One region of the Sphingobium sp. AP49 genome, then DNA from elsewhere that is predicted to be linked to it. Evidence: riboswitches for the same ligand, from Rfam matches in the RefSeq annotation. Region 1 holds a riboswitch; each other region holds the start of a gene.

Region 1 (4,358 bases):
CTGATAGAGCGACGGCGCCTTGAACCCCTCGCCATAGGAGAGGCGGATATTGGTCGCGCCCGCGTTCGGCGTGTAATTGGCGTTGGCACCAAAGGTGGTCGCACCGCCGAACTGGCTATGATCGTCATGGCGCAGCCCGCCGGTGACGGCGAGGCCGGTAAGCGGCTTCACCACCGCCAGCGCATAGACGCTGTCGATATTCGCCCTCGCGCTATCGATGCTGCCAAAGCCGAAATAATCATAGTCCGGCCGCTCATGCTCATAGCCGAAGATCAGTTTGGCCTGATCGACCGGGGCATAGACGCCCTCATATTCGAAGCGCAGGTTGGTGCCCGAATAGCCATAGTCCGGGTCGGTGCCGCGCACGAAATAATAGTCGCGGTCGTTGCGCAGCCAGGTGACCGCCGCACGGTTGGTCAGCTTGCCATCGAACAGCGCCAGGTTGATCCCGGCATAGCCGACATATTGGTCGAGCTTGCTGATGTCGGCGCTGTCGGCCGGTGCGCCAAAGAAGCTGTCATAGTCGAGATCGGCATGGATATAATAGCCGCGCAGGTCGAGGCTGAGCGTGTCGGTGAAGGCGATCTTCAGCTTGGCGTTGGTGGCGATATTCTCATAGCCGTCGCGCTCGCTCGCGCCAAAGTCGCGCGAAGCGGACGAAATGCCGTCGGTGTTGAAATAGGCGACGCCCACGCCGCCCGACACCGCGCCGCGCGTGCCCGACACATCGGCCTTGGCGTTCAGCGTGTCGCTATAGCCATAATCGGCCGAGGCATTGGCCGCGAAACCCTCGCTCGGCGCGCCGGTCATCACATTGACCACGCCGCCGATCGCCTGGCTGCCATAGACCACCGAGTTGGACCCGCGCAGCACTTCGATCCGGCGGATATTGCCGGTCAGCAGATGGCCGAAATCATAGCCGTCGCCGATGCCGCTCGGGTCGTTGACCTTGACCCCGTCGATCAGCACCAGCGTCTGGGTCGTCTCCGCGCCGCGCAGTGATACGCCGGCGACGCCGCCGGTCGAGCCATTGCGGCTGAAGCGGACGCCCGGCGTGGTGGCGAGCAGGTCGACGACATCGACCGCCTGGCGCGTCCTGATCGTGTCGGCATCGATCACCGTGATCGCCTGGCCGACCTCGTCACGCGGCTGCGCAATGCCCGAAGCGGTGACGACGATGTCATCATCCTGGGCCAGTGCCGGCGTAGCGGCCAGCAGCGCGATCAGCGAAATCCCCAACATCTTCATTTTATCGTCCCCCGGCGTCCGTCGATTTGGAACCGGGGCGTCCGCACACACGGTCGCTGCATGGATCGGGAAGACGCCAGCGCCCCGCCCCACGCACCGATGCGGCCCCGGCCGCCATGGGCGTCGCTCGACGGAAACACCGCGCCATGGCCATCCCCTGGGCCAGGGCAAGAGCGACCAGACGCCGGCAGGTCTCCTGGCTCGCGGGTCAGGGCAACGATGCGCCAGCCTTCCCGGACCCTATCGATCCAGTGGCCGGTCCGCGCCTCCCCTGGGAAGGCGCCGGACCCTGCGCATCGCGCTCACCGCTTACAGTTGCAGGGACAGCCGCGGATTTGGAAGGCCTGCGCCCCCCGCACCGCATTCCCGTTTTCAGCCCTGTCGGGCACCGGCGCGATCATGCGCGTCCGGGGCGTTTGACCACCCCGGCGCGCCGCCGCCATAGGCCAAAGCGAAAGCCCTGCCAAGCGGGCCAGGATCGCCCCGGCGGATCGTTGCGCGATGCCGACTGCCGGCTATGCAGGGGCCACTTACCGAAGGAGCCGACATGACCGATTCGCTTGCCATCACTGCCGCCGACGTCGCCGATGCCGCGCGGCTGATCGCGCCGGCGGCGGTCCGCACCCCGCTGATCGAGAATGCCGCGCTCAACGATCGCTGCGGCCGGCGGGTGCTGGTGAAGTTCGAGGGCGCCCAGCATAGCGGATCGTTCAAGTTCCGCGGCGCCTATAACCGCCTCGCCCGCCTGAACCCGGCCGAGCGGGCGGCGGGCGTGGTCGCCTGGTCCTCGGGCAATCATGCCCAGGGCGTCGCCTTCGCCGCACGGCTGCTCGGCATCCCGGCAACGATCGTGATGCCGGCCGACGCCCCCGCGATCAAGACCGCCAACACCCGCGCGCTCGGCGCCGATGTCGTCCCCTATGACCGCTTCACCCAGAGCCGCGAGGCCATCGCCACCGCCCTCGCCACCGAACGCGGCGCGACGCTGGTTCCCTCCTTCGACGATCCCTTCATCATCGCCGGCCAGGGCACGATCGGACTCGAAATATTGGAGCAGGCGCAGGCCGCCGGCGCCGACCTCAGCCAGATTCTCGTCTGCTGCGGTGGCGGCGGGCTGGTCGCGGGTACGGCGACGGCGGTCAAGGCCGCCCGCCCGGACATCAGCGTCTATGCGGTCGAACCCGCCGGCTTCGACGACACCGCCCGCTCGCTCGCCAGCGGCGTGCGCGAAACCGTCTCGCCCGACGCGCGCAGCATCTGCGACGCGCTGCTCGCGCCCAGCCCCGGCGCGCTGACCTTCCCGATCAACCACGCCCTGCTCGCCGGTGGCCTGGTCGTCAGCGACGATCAGGTGCGCGACGCGATGCGCTTCGCCTTCACCACCCTCAAGCTGGTGGTCGAACCGGGCGGCGCGGTGGCGCTCGCCGCCATGCTCGCCGGCCTCGCCCCGCCGACCGACGGCGCCACCGCCCTCGTCATCTCCGGCGCCAATGTCGATCCGCAAGATTATGCCGCGATCATCGACGGAAGCGCCTGACCGCAGGTCCTTGATCGCGCATCCCTTTGCGCTAGGGTTGCGACTGGCCATTTGGAGGTCGAGGGGGAAGAATGAGCGTCGTGATAGGACTGATCCTGGCGAGCGCGATCGCCAATGCGGCGCCGGCTAATAATCCCGGCAATTGGATGTCGGACCTGGATTACCCACCGGGCGCCCAGGCGCGCCATGAAGAGGGCATGGTCGGCTATCAAATTCTGATTGCCCCGATGGCAGCGTAATGCAGTGCGGCGTTACACGGACAAGTGGCTCTGCGGATCTCGATGCCCAGACCTGCGTCGTGCTCGTTCGCCGCGCCAAGTTCAAAGCCGCGACAGACGAGCAAGGCAATTCGACCTATAATATATGGTCCGGCGCCATCAATTGGACGCTCCCTGGGCAACAACCAGCAAAGATTCCTGCCGGAGCGCTCAACCGATTGCCGCAATCCGACATCGAATTGCAGGTGCAACAGCTGCCCGACGGCGCACTTGAAAAGAGCATCACGGTCATCACCCGGGTCGACACATCAGGTCATGTCGCTTTCTGTGAGGGCTCCAAGAATGATCGCGACGCCGTGAAACTGGTCGCTGTCGCCTGCGCGCAGGCAAGCGCGCTCTCCTTGGACGTGACCAAGGATAATGACGGCAACCCGATATCCATGATCCGCAGCCTGCGCGTGACGTTCAAGGTGGCAGCATAATCGCAAAGACCAGTCCTCAGCGAAGTCTGGCCTTTTCGCCCCCGCCACACTAAATGCGGCGCCATGATGAGCCGCTTTTCCAAGATGCATGGTCTGGGCAATGATTTCGTCGTGATCGACGCGCGAAGTGCGCCGGTTGCGATGACGGAGGCGCGCGCCCGCGCCATTGCCGATCGCCATGCCGGCATCGGCTGCGACCAGCTGATCGTCATCGGCTCCCCGCAAGCGGGCGATCAGGCCGATGTGTCGATGCTGATCTTCAATTCCGACGGTTCGGAAGTGGAAGCCTGCGGCAATGCCACGCGCTGCGTGCCGCTGTTCGTCGGCAAGGACGTGCTGATCCGCACCAGGGCCGGGCTGCTCGGCGCGAAAAGCGTGGACGGCGGCGCCAGCGTGGACATGGGCGCGCCCCGCTTCGACTGGGACGCGATTCCGCTTGGCATGCCGATGGACACGCTCACCATGAGCGCGAGCTGGGAAGACCTGCCCGCGCCGGCCGCCGTCAATGTCGGCAACCCGCATGTGATCTTCTTCGTCGAGGATCTGGACGCGGTGGATTTCGAGCGCCTCGGCCCGCTGATCGAGCATGACCCGCTCTTCCCCGCCCGCGTGAACGTCAATTTCGCGCAAGTCGTCGGCCCGCAACATCTGCGCCTGATCGTCTGGGAACGGGGCGCCGGCCTCACCCGCGCCTGCGGCACCGGCGCCTGCGCCACCGCCGTCGCGGCAATCCGCCGCAAGCTGATGGTCGGCCCGGTGACGGTCAGCCTGCCGGGCGGCGACCTGGAGATCGACTGGGCACCGGGCGGTACGATCCGCATGACCGGCCCCGCCACCCATGTGTTCGACGGCGAGGCGGACTGGGACCGCTTC
Region 2 (4,358 bases), 580 kb from region 1:
TCTTGCGAGCGACCCCCGCGCCATCCACACCGGTGCCCGGCCCCACCCAGTCGCGCACATCGCCGCCGAAACAGCGTGCGCTCAGCGCCGCAGCGGCGGTCGAATTGCCGATTCCCATTTCGCCAACAACCAGCAGGTCCAGATCCTCCTCGGCCGCCTCCGCGCCGATCGACAGCGCGGCGAGGCATTCCGCCTCGGTCATCGCCGGGGCGGCGGTGAAATCGGCCGTCGGGCTGTCAAGATCGATCGGCCGCACGACCAGTTCCAGGCCCGCGACCTGGGACAACGCATTGATCGCCGCACCGCCGGCCGCGAAATTGGCCACCATCTGCGCGGTCACGGCGGCGGGATAGGCGCTGACGCCATGGATGGTGAAACCATGATTGCCGGCAAAGATCGCCGCTCGCCCCCGTTCCAGCCGGGGCATGCAGCGCCCCTGCCAGCTTGCCATGAAGACGGCGATATCCTCCAGCCGGCCGAGCGCACCGAGCGGCTTGGTCAAGTTCGCCTGCCGCGCCCGTGCAGCCGCGCTGGCCAGCGCCTCGGCTGGAGGCAGGCTGGCAAGGGCCGTTTCAAAATCGGCGATCGAGGCGAAGGTCATTCGACGACAAATCCTTCCGGTGGGGTACGGGTGATGAAATGGCCCTTCACCCCTTCGGGCCATTCCCGAAAGGCGACGCGGCCATGCTCGCTGGCGGCATAGGCGACGGCATAATCAAGGATCGCGCGCGCCGCCTCTTCCTCCGGGGCGAAGCGCCCCAGGACATAGCCGACCTTGCCGGGCGCGCGCAGATGGACGGTGCAATGATCCTGGCAGGCGAACAGGCAGGGCATGTCCTGCACCGCGACGGCGGCATAGCGCGGGTCGGAGGCCTGCACGCTGCGCAGCGCCTGTGCCAGTCGCGCACCACCGCGCACGCCCTCGCCATCCTCTCGTGCATCGGCCGAATGGCGGCAGGTGCTGCAGGCGACGATGGCCGGGCCGGGTTCAACAGGGCGCAACATCAAAAGCGCCCCCGGAAACCGGCATAGATGCTGCGGCCGAGCGTGCCGTAGCGATAGGCCGTCATATACTCCTCGTCGAAGAGATTTTCGACCCGGGTGAAAAGGCGCAGCGCCGGGGTCAGCGCATATTCGGCGCGCAGGTCGACCAGCGTATAATCGTCCAGCCGGATGGTGTTGGCCGCATTGTCATAGCTGTGCCCCGACCAGCGAACTGCCGCCCCGGTGGTGAGGCCGAAGGGCCAGGCATAGCTGATCGAGCCATTGGCGCTGTTGCGCGGCCGGCGTGGCAGCCAGTTGCCGTCATTGGCGGTGCCGTCCGAACGGTCCTCCGCCACGGTCCAGCTGTAATTGCCGTCGATCACCAGCCCCTTGACCGGCTCGATCGCCGCCTGCGCCTCTATGCCATGCGCCTTCGCGCGCGACACATTGAGATAATAGCCAAAGCGCCGCGTCGTGGTGCCCGGCGTGAAGCAGAGCGGATCGGTCGAACTCGACGAACAGCTGTTGTAGATGATCTGGTCGGTCGTGGTCCGGTCGAACCAGGTCGCGCCCAGCCGCAATGTTTCGCCAAAGAAGCGCTGCTCCGCACCTGCTTCCCAGCCATGGGCGCGTTCGGGATCGAGCGCCTGGTTCCCATATTCGGAATAGAGCTGATAGAGGGTCGGCGCCTTGAAGCCCTCACCATAGCTGGCGCGCAGCACCGTCCTGGTCGGCAACGCCCACACCCCGCCGGCCGAAAAGAGGGTGCGGCCGCCATAGCGATCATGATCGTCGTAACGCAGCCCGCCGGTCAGGGTCAGGCCGGCAATCGGCTGGGCATTGATCTGGCCATAGACGCTGGTGATCTCTGCCTTGCCGCGGGCCGGGTCGGGAATGGGCACCGAAAGCGACGCCGAAGGTGACACGCTGCGGAAGCGGCTATTCTCATTCTCCACCCCGAACAGCGCGGTCCAGCCGTCGGCGATGGCGAAGCTGCCCTGATATTCCAACCGCTGGTTGCGCCCGGCGGCGTCGAAGGTCTGACGGCGCTGGTTGCGCGGATCATAATTGTCGCGATCGGTGTCGGTATAGCCATAGCCGAAACGGTTGCGGAACCGGCCGTCGAGCAGCGCGACGTTCAGGCCGGCATAGCCGACAAATTCGCGATTGGTGCCATAGGCCGGGCTGTCCGCGCTGGTCGCGTCGAAATCGACATGGCCGTCGGAATAATAGCCGCGCAGGTCGGCGCTGATCCCGTCCGCTAGCGCGACCTCGACCCGGCCGGTTACGCTGCGGTTGGTATAGCCGTCCTTCTCCTTGCCGCCAAAGGCCGGGCTGATCGCGGAAATGCCCTCGGTGGAGAAGCTCTGGCCGCCGATCCGCCAGCTGACAGGCCCCGCCTTGCCGCCCAACGCCGCGCGGGCACTGACGGTGTCGCGCGATCCGGCCTCGATATCGAAACTGCCTTCCAGCGCCTTTTCGGGCATGGCGGTAACGACATTGACGACACCGCCGATCGCCTGGCTGCCCCACAGGGTCGACTGGGGACCACGCAACACTTCTATGCGCGAGGCATCGCCGACCAGCAGATTGGCGAAATTATAGCCGCCGCCGGCCGAGGACGGGTCGTTGAGCTTGACGCCATCGATCACCACCACGGTCTGGTCGGATTCCGCGCCCCGAATGCGCAGCGAGGTCGCCGTGCCATAGCCGCCATTGCGCGAGATGCTGACGCCCGGCGTGCGCAGCAGCAATTCGGTGACGCCCATATCCTGCGCGCGGTCGATCGCGACCTTGTCGAGCACGGTGACGGAGGCCGGTACCTGATCCACCGGCGTGGCGAGGCGGGTCGCCGTGACGAGGATCGAGGATGCCCCGGCATCGGCGGCGGCATCGGGCGGCGGGGCCTGCTGCGCGTCTTCGGCAAAGGCGGTGGTGGAGAGAAGGAAGGAACAGAAAGTCAGATATTTCAACACGAGGAGACCCCAGCAGACAAAGGGCCACATCATGGGAACGATATCGATACCCGAAAGGGCGCGACATGGTCCCCGCATCCGATGCGGTCCACCTGTCGTCACGCGGGTTCACCCCCGTTCGTCCGACACACCCTGTCCGCACGAAGGACGACCGCGACGGGCAGGTCTCCTGGCTTGCGGGTCATCGCCAATTCGCGCCGCCTTCTCAGGATCTTGCGATCCCAATGGCATATGGTGCGAGGACTCTCCGCTCACAGTTGCAGGGGCAGCCGGGGTCTTGAACCCCATTCCCTTTTCATCCCCGTTGCCGGAGAACCTGTCGCAAGTTGCGCGATACGGGAGCGCGACAGAAGCGTCAATCACCCTTGCCTGAACGGTCATGCCGGCTAAGGACGGATCGTGATGCAACGATGCTTTTCTCGTGGATCCGCCCAGGCGATGATCGCGCTGGGTATGACGGTTCTGGTCGGAACGGGCTTGTGGGCAGCCGCACCGCATGGCGCGCCGAGGGACGAAAAACGTCCGCAACGCATCGTCTCGCTGAACCTGTGCGCCGATCAGTTGCTGGTGGCGCTGGCCGACCGCAACCAGATTGCCGGCCTGACCCACAATGCCGGCGATCAGCAAATGTCAGCCGTGGCAGGCGCCACCAAGGGATTGCCGATTTTGGACGGATCGGCCGAGCAGATATTGGCCGTCAATCCCGATCTGGTGATCGGCATGCCGGCCCGGCGCAACCCGGCGATCGCGATATTGAAGGCGCAGCACTATCCCGCCGTCGACCTGAAAAGCGCGGACAGCTATGCCGACATCGTTGCGTCGATCCGCACGGTGGCGCAGGCGATCGGCCATGCCGATCGCGGGGAGGCGATGATCGCGCGCATGGACCGGGACCTCGCCGCCCTGCCCCGCGCACCCCGGCCCAAGGTGGCGGCCTATTATCAGCGGCGCGGCTATATGACCGGCACGGGCACGCTGGTCGACGACCTCATGACGCGCGCAGGGCTGCGCAATCTGGCGGCCGATCTGGGCAAGCCGGCGATCGCGCAGATCAGCCTGGAGGAAATGGTCGCGGCCCGGCCCGACTATCTGATCGTCGAAAGCGCGACCGACCGGATCAGCGACCAGGGCACCGAAATGCTGCACCATCCCGCGCTGCGCAGCATCCCGCGGATCAGCCTGCCGCAGGCCTGGACGGTGTGCGGTGGTCCGGCCTATGTGCAGGCGGCACAAGCCCTGTCGCGCGCCGTCAGCGCGCGCTGATCTGCGCCAGCGGATCGAGCCGCGCCTGCCAGCCCAGCCGGTCCAGTTCGGGCGTGTCGGCGACGGCTTCGGGATGGCCCAGACATAGCAGCGCGACGAAGGTCCAGCCGGGCGGTACCTCAAGGAGGCCCGCGA
Region 3 (4,358 bases), 580 kb from region 1:
GCAACTGCTCGCGCATCGCCGCCGGCACGGTAGAGGCCAGATCCAGCGCGGGATCGCCCTCGCGCCCGTCGGCGATCGCGGCGAAGGCGATGCCCCGTTCGCGCGCGACCTGCGCAATCTCGTCCACGCCATAGGGCCAGTAGCTCTTGCCGCCGAGCAGGATGACGCAGACGAAGCGCGCCTTGGCGATCACCTTCTCGACATAGAGGTCGACCGAATAGGGATGTTTGAGCTGCAGCAGATTGGCCAGCCGCACGGTCGGCGCGTCATCGGGCAGGCGCGCGGCAGCGGCGGCGAAACAGGCCAGGTCGCTGTCCGCCACGGTCAGGATGACGATGTCGCCGGGCGGCTGATCGAGGTCGATCGCCTCCTCGCCGTCGCTGATCGTTCCCGGCGTGGCGGACAAGAGATGCATCAGCCGAGCACGGCCTGGATGTCGGCCTCGATCGCGGCGCGGTCCAGCCCCTTCTGGCCGATCACCACAAGCTGGGTGCGGCGCGCTTCTTGTCCCTGCCAGGGGCGGTCGAAGAAATGCTGGATGCGCGGGCCGACCGCCTGCACGACGAGGCGCATCGGCTTGCCCGCGACCGCGACCATGCCCTTGACGCGCAGCACGTCATGGGCAGCGATCAGCGCGGACAGCGCTTGCACCAGCGTGTCGGGATCGGCGACCGCATCGCCGACGACGACGAAGCTGTCGAAATCATCATGGTCATGATCCTCGCCCTCCGCCTCATGGTGCGAAGGGCGCGCATCGAGATCATCCTCCGCCGCCGCGACGATGCCCAGCAGCGCGCCGATGTCGACCGCGCCATGGGCGGCGCGGACGATCTTCACGCCGGGCCGCGTTTCGGCATCGACCCGCGCCTCGACCGCGGCCAGCGTATCGGCATCGACCAGGTCGCTCTTGTTCAGCACCACCATGTCGGCGCAGGCGAGCTGATCCTCGAACAATTCCTCCAGCGGGCTGTCATGGTCCAGATTGGGGTCGGCCGCGCGCGCCGCCGCCAGCGCCGCCTCGTCCGTGGCGAAGCGACCGGCGGCGACGGCATCGGCGTCGATCAGCGCAACCACGCCGTCGACCGTGGCGCGGGTGCGGATGGCGGGCCATTGGAAGGCCTTGACCAGCGGCTTGGGCAGGGCCAGCCCCGACGTCTCGATGATGATATGGTCGGGCGGGCTCGGCCGATCGAGCAGCGCGGTCATGGTCGGCAGGAAATCGTCGGCCACGGTGCAGCAGATGCAGCCATTGGCCAGCTCGACAATATTCTCTTCCGGGCAGGTGGCATCGTTGCAGCCCTTCACCAGTTCGCCGTCGACGCCGACATCGCCAAATTCGTTGATGATGAGGGCCAGCCGGCGCCCCTGCGCATTTTCCAGCAGATGGCGGATCAGCGTGGTCTTGCCCGCGCCCAGGAAGCCGGTGATGACGGTGGTCGGAATCTTGGCAGATGCAGTGTTGGCCATGACAAATACTCGCGCGCCGGAGCAACCGGGGCGGGAGCGAACCGGGCGCGCACGCACGGCCGGCCAGCATCGCGGACGGGCGCTTGTTCGCCCGCAGATGCGTGACCGCGCGGCTCCAGCCGCCAACCTGTCGCTCAGACGGAACACCGTGCCCCGGCCATCCCCTGGACCAAAGCAAGAGCGACCTAAACGCCGGCAGGTCTCCTGGCTTGCGGGTCATAGCGGGAGGAACGGCCTTCCCAGGCCTCGCAGGATTTAGCGTCCGGCCCAGTGGCTGCCGATCCCGCATCGGGGACAGCTTTGTTCATCACGCTCGCCGCTCACAGTTGCAGGGACAGCTGCGGATTTGGATGCCATGGCATCCGCACCGCCTTCCCATTTTAAGCCCCCGAAGGGGCACCGGCGCGATCATGTCGGGACGATGCGAAGCGCCGTCCCTGGGCCGGTTCCTAGTCGCTTTGGGCAGCGGTGACAATCCAGCCATCGGCGATGGCGAGCGGCCAGGGCGCGATGCGCTGGCCGACACAGGGTCCGCCGACACAGACACCATCGTCGCGGCGGAAAATGGCGCCGTGCCAGCTACAGCGGATATGGCTGCCATCCGGGGTCAGATAATCGTCCAACTGCTGCGCCAGCGGCAGGCCGGCATGGGGGCATTGGTCGACAAAGCCGGCGACATGATCGCCATCCCGCACGGCAAATCCATGGAAGCGGCCGGCGCGCATCTGCAGCACGAAATTGCGTGCCTTGCCATCGGCGATCTGCTCGATCGGGCAGAGGCGCACGCCCGCCGGTGTCGCGAACAGGCGCGTGTCGGCGTCGCTCATGCGTCCGCGTCGGGCTGGCGATCGGGGTGCGCGGCGGCAAAGGCGGGGAGCGCGCATGCCGCCGCGTCCACGGCACACAGCCGTGGAAAGGGCGTCAGGTCGACGCCGAAGCGCCGGGCATTGTAGAGCTGGGGCACGATATGGCAGTCGGCGAAACTCGGGCTGTCCCCGAAGGCATGGGTGCTGCCATGACGCGCGACCAGCGTTTCGAGCGCGAAAAAGCCCTCGCCGATCCAACGCGCGATCCAACCCTGCACCTGCACATCGGTTGCCGCGAAATCCTGCCGCAGCACCTGCAACACGCGCAGATTGCCGAGCGGATGAATGTCGCAGGCAATGATGCCGGCCATGGCGCGGACGATCGCCGCATCGCCCGGATCGGCGGGCAGTAGAGGCGGCTGCGGCCAGCGGGCCTCAATCCATTCCAGTATCGCGCCGCTCTGCGTCAGCACGCTGTCGCCCGCGACCAGCGCGGGCACCAGCCCCTGCGGCGCGAGTGTTCGATAGTCGGCTGCCCGCTGCGCACCGCTGCGCAGGTCATGGGTGACCTGCGCATAGTCGACACCCTTCAGGGCCAGCGCGATCCGCACGCGATAGCTCGCGCTCGACCGCCAATAGCCATGAAGGGTGAGGGCACTCATCGCGCCGGCACGATCATCGCGCGGCATTCGCCAAAGCCGATCGACACATGGCCAGGGGCCGACGCGGTGGCGCGCAGGGTCACCTCGTCGCCATCCTCCAGGAAGCAGCGCGTCTCGCCCGATGGCAGGCTGATCGGCTCGCGCCCGCCGCTGCTGATCTCCATCAGGCTGCCATAGCCGGCGCGCGTCGGCGCCGAGATGGTGCCGCTGCCCAGCAGGTCGCCGGGCATAAGGTTGCAGCCATTGGACGCATGATGGGTGACGATCTGGCTGACGGTCCAGTACATGTTGCTCGCCGGCCCCTGGCTCAGGCGCATCGGCGCCAGCCCGGCGTCGCGCATCGCCTGGGTCGAGAGATAGACTTCCAAGGTCAGCGCCAGCGCGCCATGGGCCCGGTCGTCGGCATCGCTGAGGTAAGGCAGCGGCGCGGGATCGCCCTGCGGCCGGGGCGGCTGGGCGATGCGGAACGGCGCCAGCGCCTCGGGCGTCACCACCCAGGGGGAGATGGTCGAATGGAAATTCTTGGCCAGAAACGGCCCGAGCGGCTGATATTCCCAGGCCTGGAAATCGCGCGCCGACCAGTCGTTGAGCAGGCAGAAGCCGGCGACATGATCGGCCGCCGCGCCGATCGGGATCGGGCTGCCCAGATCATTGCCGGCGCCGATCCACACGCCCAGTTCCAGCTCATAGTCGAGCCGGGCAGTCGGGCCGACCACCGGCACATCGGCTTCGGGCGGCTTGCGCTGGCCGCGCGGGCGGACCAGTGGATCGCCCGACGGGCGGATCGAGGACGCCCGGCCATGATAGCCGATCGGCACATATTTATAATTGGGCAGCAGCGGATTGTCGGGCCGGAACTGGCGGCCGATATTGTTGGCGTGATGGATGCCGACATAGAAGTCGCTATAGTCGCCGATCCGCGCCGGCAGGTGCAACATGCAGTCCGCCGCCCGGTGCAGCAGCGGTTCGACCGCCGGGCGATGGGCCGGGTCCGACAGTAAAATGCTGATCCGGCGGCGCAGGGCGACCCGCACCGCCACCGGCAGCGCCATCAGCGCATTGAGCTGGTCTTCCAGCAGCGGCGCACAGTCGATCAGCCCGGCGCCGACACAGGCGGCCAGGTCCAAAATGGCGTCGCCAATCGCGACACCGGCGCGCGGCGAAGCTCCTGCGGGCGAGAACAGGCCGTAGGGCAGATTCTGGATCGGGAAGTCGCCATGATTCTGCGCGCTCGCAACCCAGCTGGTGCGGGCGGGATCATGGGTTTCGTCTATGTGCCAATAGCTCATGGGGTCTCGTTCATCGGGGGAAGCTGGGCCTTGCGGAAGCCGGACCAGCAATCATCATAATCAGGTTGCAGCAGCGGGCTTTCCATCGCCCAGCGCGTCGGGCGCAGCACCATGTGGCTTTCGAACATGAAGGC
Region 4 (4,358 bases), 1.6 Mb from region 1:
GGACCGCAGCTATGCGGTGATCGGCATCGACGGCCTGGCGCCCTACTGGTTCGAGGTCGGGGCCGAAGCCTTCCTGTCGACCAGGGGCGACGCCCATCTGCGGCTGGAGGCGAGCTATGACCAGCGCCTCACCCAGCGGCTGATCCTGCAGCCCGCCGCCGAGTTCAATCTGGCGGCGCAGGATGTGCCCGAACTGGGAATCGGCGCCGGTCCGTCCGATATCGAGCTGGGGCTGCGGCTGCGCTACGAGATTGCCCGCGAATTCGCGCCCTATGTCGGCGTCAATTGGGAGCGCAAGCTGGGCGATACGGCCGATTATGCCCGTGCCGCAGGCGACAAGCCGTCGGCCACCAGCCTGGTGATCGGCCTGCGCGCCTGGTTTTGAGACTGGCTTGCAGCCCGCCTGATATTCGATTATCGATCCCGCCGATCCCGCGCCGCAAGGCATGGGATCATGATCGCGCCGGTGTCCCGAAAGGGGCTTAATAGGGAATGCGGTGCGGACGGGTGACTGTCCAAATCCGCAGCTGTCCCTGCAACTGTAAGCGGTGAGCGCGATGTACATGTGCGGACGGCAGAATGCCCGATCCGCCAGCCACTGGGCCGGACGCTAAATCCTGCGAGGCCTGGGAAGGCCGTGCATCAAGCGATGACCCGTGAGCCAGGAGACCTGCCGGCGTCTGGTCGCTCTTGCCTTGGTCCAGGGGATGGCCGCGGCACGGTAACTTCCGTCTGAGCGACGAACGAGCGGCTGGGGCCGCTGCGACGACGCGCGTCGGTTGCCCTTGGGCGCCCGGCCGGCGCGTGTGTCGGACGTTCGCGCGCGTGCCGCTCGTGAAGGTTGCCCCCGCCCGTCGAACGCGGCGCCGGATGGGGGAATATATGAAGTCCAATATCGTTTCACGGGCCGCTCTGGCCCTTTCGCTTGCCATCGTATCGCCGGCATTTGCCGATGAAGTCGAAGGCGACAGCATCACCGTCACCGGCACCAGCCTGGAAGAGACGCTGCCGCAGCAGCTGTCGCGCTATGGCCATGCCATTGAGATCGTCACCGACACGCAGATCCGCGATGCCGCCGCGATCGACACCGCCCGCGCGCTCGAAGCGGTGCCGGGCCTGTTCATCCGGTCGCAGTCCGGGCCGTTCAGCTATGTCGACATCGCGCTGCAGGGGTCGCGCACCAAGGACGTGCTGTGGACGATGGACGGTATCCGCCTCAACAACCGTCTCTATGGCGGCACGTCACCCAACGACACCATGGCCGCCAGCATGATCGAGCGGATCGAGGTGCTGAAAGGGGGCGAAAGCCTGTTCTACGGCACCCAGGCGGCGGCCGGTGTCATCAATGTCGTCACCCGCGATTTCAGCGACGATCTGGGCGGCCAGGTCAATGCCAGCCTCGACAGCTATGCCGGCACCAGCCTGGATGGCTATCTGCGCGGCGCGATCGGCCAACATCGCTTCGTGGTCTGGGCCAATCGCAGCCAGTCGGACGGCTATCGTCCCTATGACGTGATGCAGCCCAGCGCCACCGATCGCGCGCGCGGCTATGATCTCTGGTCGGCGGGCATCAAATATCAATATGATATCGCGCCGGACCTGCGCCTGAGCGCGCTTTACCAGCACACCAAGGCCGATCTCGACAATATCAGCGCGACGCGGACGAAGGAGAGCCGCAACGACCGCAATGAGGAAGTGGCCAGCCTGCGCCTCGACTATACCGGCGAGGATGGCGTGCAATTCTTTCTCAAGGGTTATTTCCACGACTGGAAGACCGCCTATGTCCAGATCCGCAATCCCATTCCGGCGGGACCGCCGCAGATCATCTACCCGGCCGGCACCTTCTGGGGCTATCAGGATTATGGCGGCAGCGCGGTGGTGCAGCTCAACATGCTGCGCGGCATCGACACGCTGATCGGCTATGATTTCCAGAGCTTCAACGGCCGCGACGACGTCCTGCTGATCGCGCCGACCGACGAACAGGTCCATGCCGGCATCTTCCAGCTGCGCACCAATGACGACCTGTCGAGCAAGGGGCGGATCGCCGCGGGCCTGCGCTACAACAAGGCGAAGGGATCGGAAAAGACGATCTGGAACGTCTCGGGGCGCTATGATGTCAGCGACGCCTTGTTCGTGGAGGCCAATGGCGGCACCTCCTTTGTGCTGCCCGACGCCTCGCAGCTCTATGGCAATGATCCCTGTTGCGAGGTCGGCAATCCGAACCTGAAGCCAGAGGAGAGCCTGAACCTCAACGCCGCGCTGGGTGGCGCGTTGGCCGGCGGTGCGATCCGCTGGAAGGCGACCTATTTCAACCGGCGCATCACCGACCTGATCGACACGACCTATGATGATCCGGGCTTCCCCGAGGGCACCTATATCAACGTCAGCGACAAGGTGCGGGCCAAGGGCGCCGAGCTGGAACTGAATGCGAACCTCAGCGGCGGCTGGGGCCTGTCGGCCAGCTACACCTATTCGCGTGTCCGCAATCAGGGCAGTTCGGTGCAGCGGGATCGCAATCCGGAGCAATATGGCCGCGCCGCGATCGTCTATGCGCCGGAAACGGGCCGCTTCGGCGCCAATCTGTCGGCCAATTGGGTGGGCGATGTCTGGTCGACCGCATCGGGCTTTGGCCGGATGAACTATGGCAATTATGCCGTGGTCGATGCAGGTGCCCATCTGTGGCTGGACCAGGCGCGGCGCAACCGGTTCGGCATCAATGTCGAGAATCTGTTCGACCGCGATTACGCCTCCACCGGCTATCGCTCGGCGGTCAGCGATGCGGGGGTATTGGACGGCAGCAACAGCCGCTTCCTCTATTTCTACCGGGGCGTGCCGCGCACGCTGCGGGTCAGCTATGGCCTGAGCTTCTGACGATGATGCGGCCGGTCCTGCTGCTGCATCGCTGGCTGGGCATCATCATCGGCGCCGTCATGACGCTGTGGTGCCTGTCCGGCTTCGTGATGCTCTATGTCGACTATCCGCGCCTGACACCGGCCACGCAGCTTGGGGGGCTCACGCCACTCAAGCTGTCGCCGGGGCAGGCGGGGACGCTGTCCGACGCCATGATGCTGTCCGCCGCCCGGATCGAGATGATGGCCGGGCGCCCCGTGCTGCGGGTGACCCCGGCGCTCGATCCGACGCGGACCATCCCGCAGATGCGGGTGTCCGTCGGCACCCATGACTGGGCATCGGGGAAACCGGTCGAGCAGGTCGATCCGGACCTTATCCACAGGGTGGCGCACGAGTTCGGCCGCAACAGCGCTATTGCCGGCCCGGTCGGGCAGGTAGCGCAGACGGAGATGGACCAGTGGACGGTCCAGACCTGGCGCCGCAATGCGCCGCTCTACCGCGTCGATTATGCCGATCCGGCGGGGACGCAGGCCTATGTCTCGGGCAGGAGCGGGGAGGTGGTGCAGCTGACCACCCGCTTCCAGCGCTTCTGGGGCTGGCTCGGCGCGGTGCCGCACTGGCTCTATCCCACGATCCTGCGACAGGATGGCGCGCTGTGGAGCCAGGTCGTCATCTGGACCTCGCTGATCGGCTGCTTCCTGACCATCACCGGCCTGTGGGTCGGCATCGCCCGGTTGCGCCGTCGCCGCGACGGCAGCATCGGATCGCCCTATCGGGGCCTGTGGTGGTGGCATCATATGGCCGGGCTGTTCTTCGGCATAGTGACGCTGAGCTGGGTGGCGAGCGGGCTGCTGTCGATGAACCCCTGGGGGCTGCTCGACAGCGAGGCGATGATGACGCAGCGCCAGCGGCTGAACGGCGACTTCGCCTGGGGTGATGCGCGCCGGGCGATCACGGCGCTGCCCACCCTGCCGACGGGCGTCGTCCGGCTGGAGGCGGTACCCTTTGCCGGTGCCGTCCATCTGGTGGCGATCGACCGCGCCGGCAAGGCGCAGCGCTTCGACGCTGCTGGACGACCGGCCACTTTGTCCGAAGCGGGCCTGCGCGCCGCGCTGCGTGACGGTCCACCGATCGCCTCGCTCGACCTGCTGCGCCAAGAAGACGCTTATTATTATGGCCACAAGGCCAGCGTCGCCCTGCCGGTGTGGCGCGTCATCCTGGCCGATGACCAGAGGACGCGCCTCTATGTCGATCCCGCGTCCGGCCGCCTGATCCGCGCCTTCGACCGCAATGGCCGGGCCTTCCGCTGGCTGCAGGACGGGCTGCACCGGCTCGATTTTCCGCTGCTGCGCACCCGCCCTTGGTGGGACATCATTGTCCTGCCGCTGCTCGCCATGGTCACGCTCGTCTGCGGGACGGGGACATGGATGGGCCTTTCCAAGCTGCGGCGCGACCTGCGCCGTGTCCGCAATCGCCGTCGGCGCGCCCGCGCTTTACGGCCCCTGATC

Evidence for each region. Region 1 has a riboswitch for cobalamin ahead of PMI04_RS05365 (TonB-dependent receptor). Riboswitches for the same ligand answer to the same signal wherever they lie in the genome.
Region 2: another riboswitch for cobalamin. It lies ahead of PMI04_RS02555 (TonB-dependent receptor); the one in region 1 lies ahead of PMI04_RS05365 (TonB-dependent receptor).
Region 3: another riboswitch for cobalamin. It lies ahead of cobW (cobalamin biosynthesis protein CobW); the one in region 1 lies ahead of PMI04_RS05365 (TonB-dependent receptor).
Region 4: another riboswitch for cobalamin. It lies ahead of PMI04_RS18855 (TonB-dependent receptor); the one in region 1 lies ahead of PMI04_RS05365 (TonB-dependent receptor).

What each region holds. Positions count from the first base shown of each region.
Region 1 covers NZ_CP124576.1:1,105,085-1,109,442, reverse strand. The annotation lists gene PMI04_RS05365 (TonB-dependent receptor) at 1-1,248, opposite strand, end outside; cobalamin riboswitch at 1,417-1,656, opposite strand; gene PMI04_RS05360 (threonine/serine dehydratase) at 1,796-2,785, shown strand; gene PMI04_RS05355 (hypothetical protein) at 2,857-3,024, shown strand; gene PMI04_RS05350 (energy transducer TonB) at 3,024-3,485, shown strand; gene dapF (diaminopimelate epimerase) at 3,549-4,358, shown strand, end outside.
Region 2 covers NZ_CP124576.1:529,674-534,031, reverse strand. The annotation lists gene cobT (nicotinate-nucleotide--dimethylbenzimidazole phosphoribosyltransferase) at 1-601, opposite strand, end outside; gene PMI04_RS02560 (DUF1636 domain-containing protein) at 598-1,005, opposite strand; gene PMI04_RS02555 (TonB-dependent receptor) at 1,005-2,960, opposite strand; cobalamin riboswitch at 3,102-3,295, opposite strand; gene PMI04_RS02550 (ABC transporter substrate-binding protein) at 3,363-4,223, shown strand; gene bluB (5,6-dimethylbenzimidazole synthase) at 4,210-4,358, opposite strand, start outside.
Region 3 covers NZ_CP124576.1:520,917-525,274, reverse strand. The annotation lists gene cobN (cobaltochelatase subunit CobN) at 1-415, opposite strand, end outside; gene cobW (cobalamin biosynthesis protein CobW) at 415-1,467, opposite strand; cobalamin riboswitch at 1,644-1,886, opposite strand; gene PMI04_RS02525 (Rieske 2Fe-2S domain-containing protein) at 1,917-2,294, opposite strand; gene maiA (maleylacetoacetate isomerase) at 2,291-2,962, opposite strand; gene fahA (fumarylacetoacetase) at 2,932-4,224, opposite strand; gene hmgA (homogentisate 1,2-dioxygenase) at 4,221-4,358, opposite strand, start outside.
Region 4 covers NZ_CP124576.1:3,997,442-4,001,799, reverse strand. The annotation lists gene PMI04_RS18860 (copper resistance protein B) at 1-385, shown strand, start outside; cobalamin riboswitch at 448-693, shown strand; gene PMI04_RS18855 (TonB-dependent receptor) at 883-2,871, shown strand; gene PMI04_RS18850 (PepSY domain-containing protein) at 2,874-4,358, shown strand, end outside.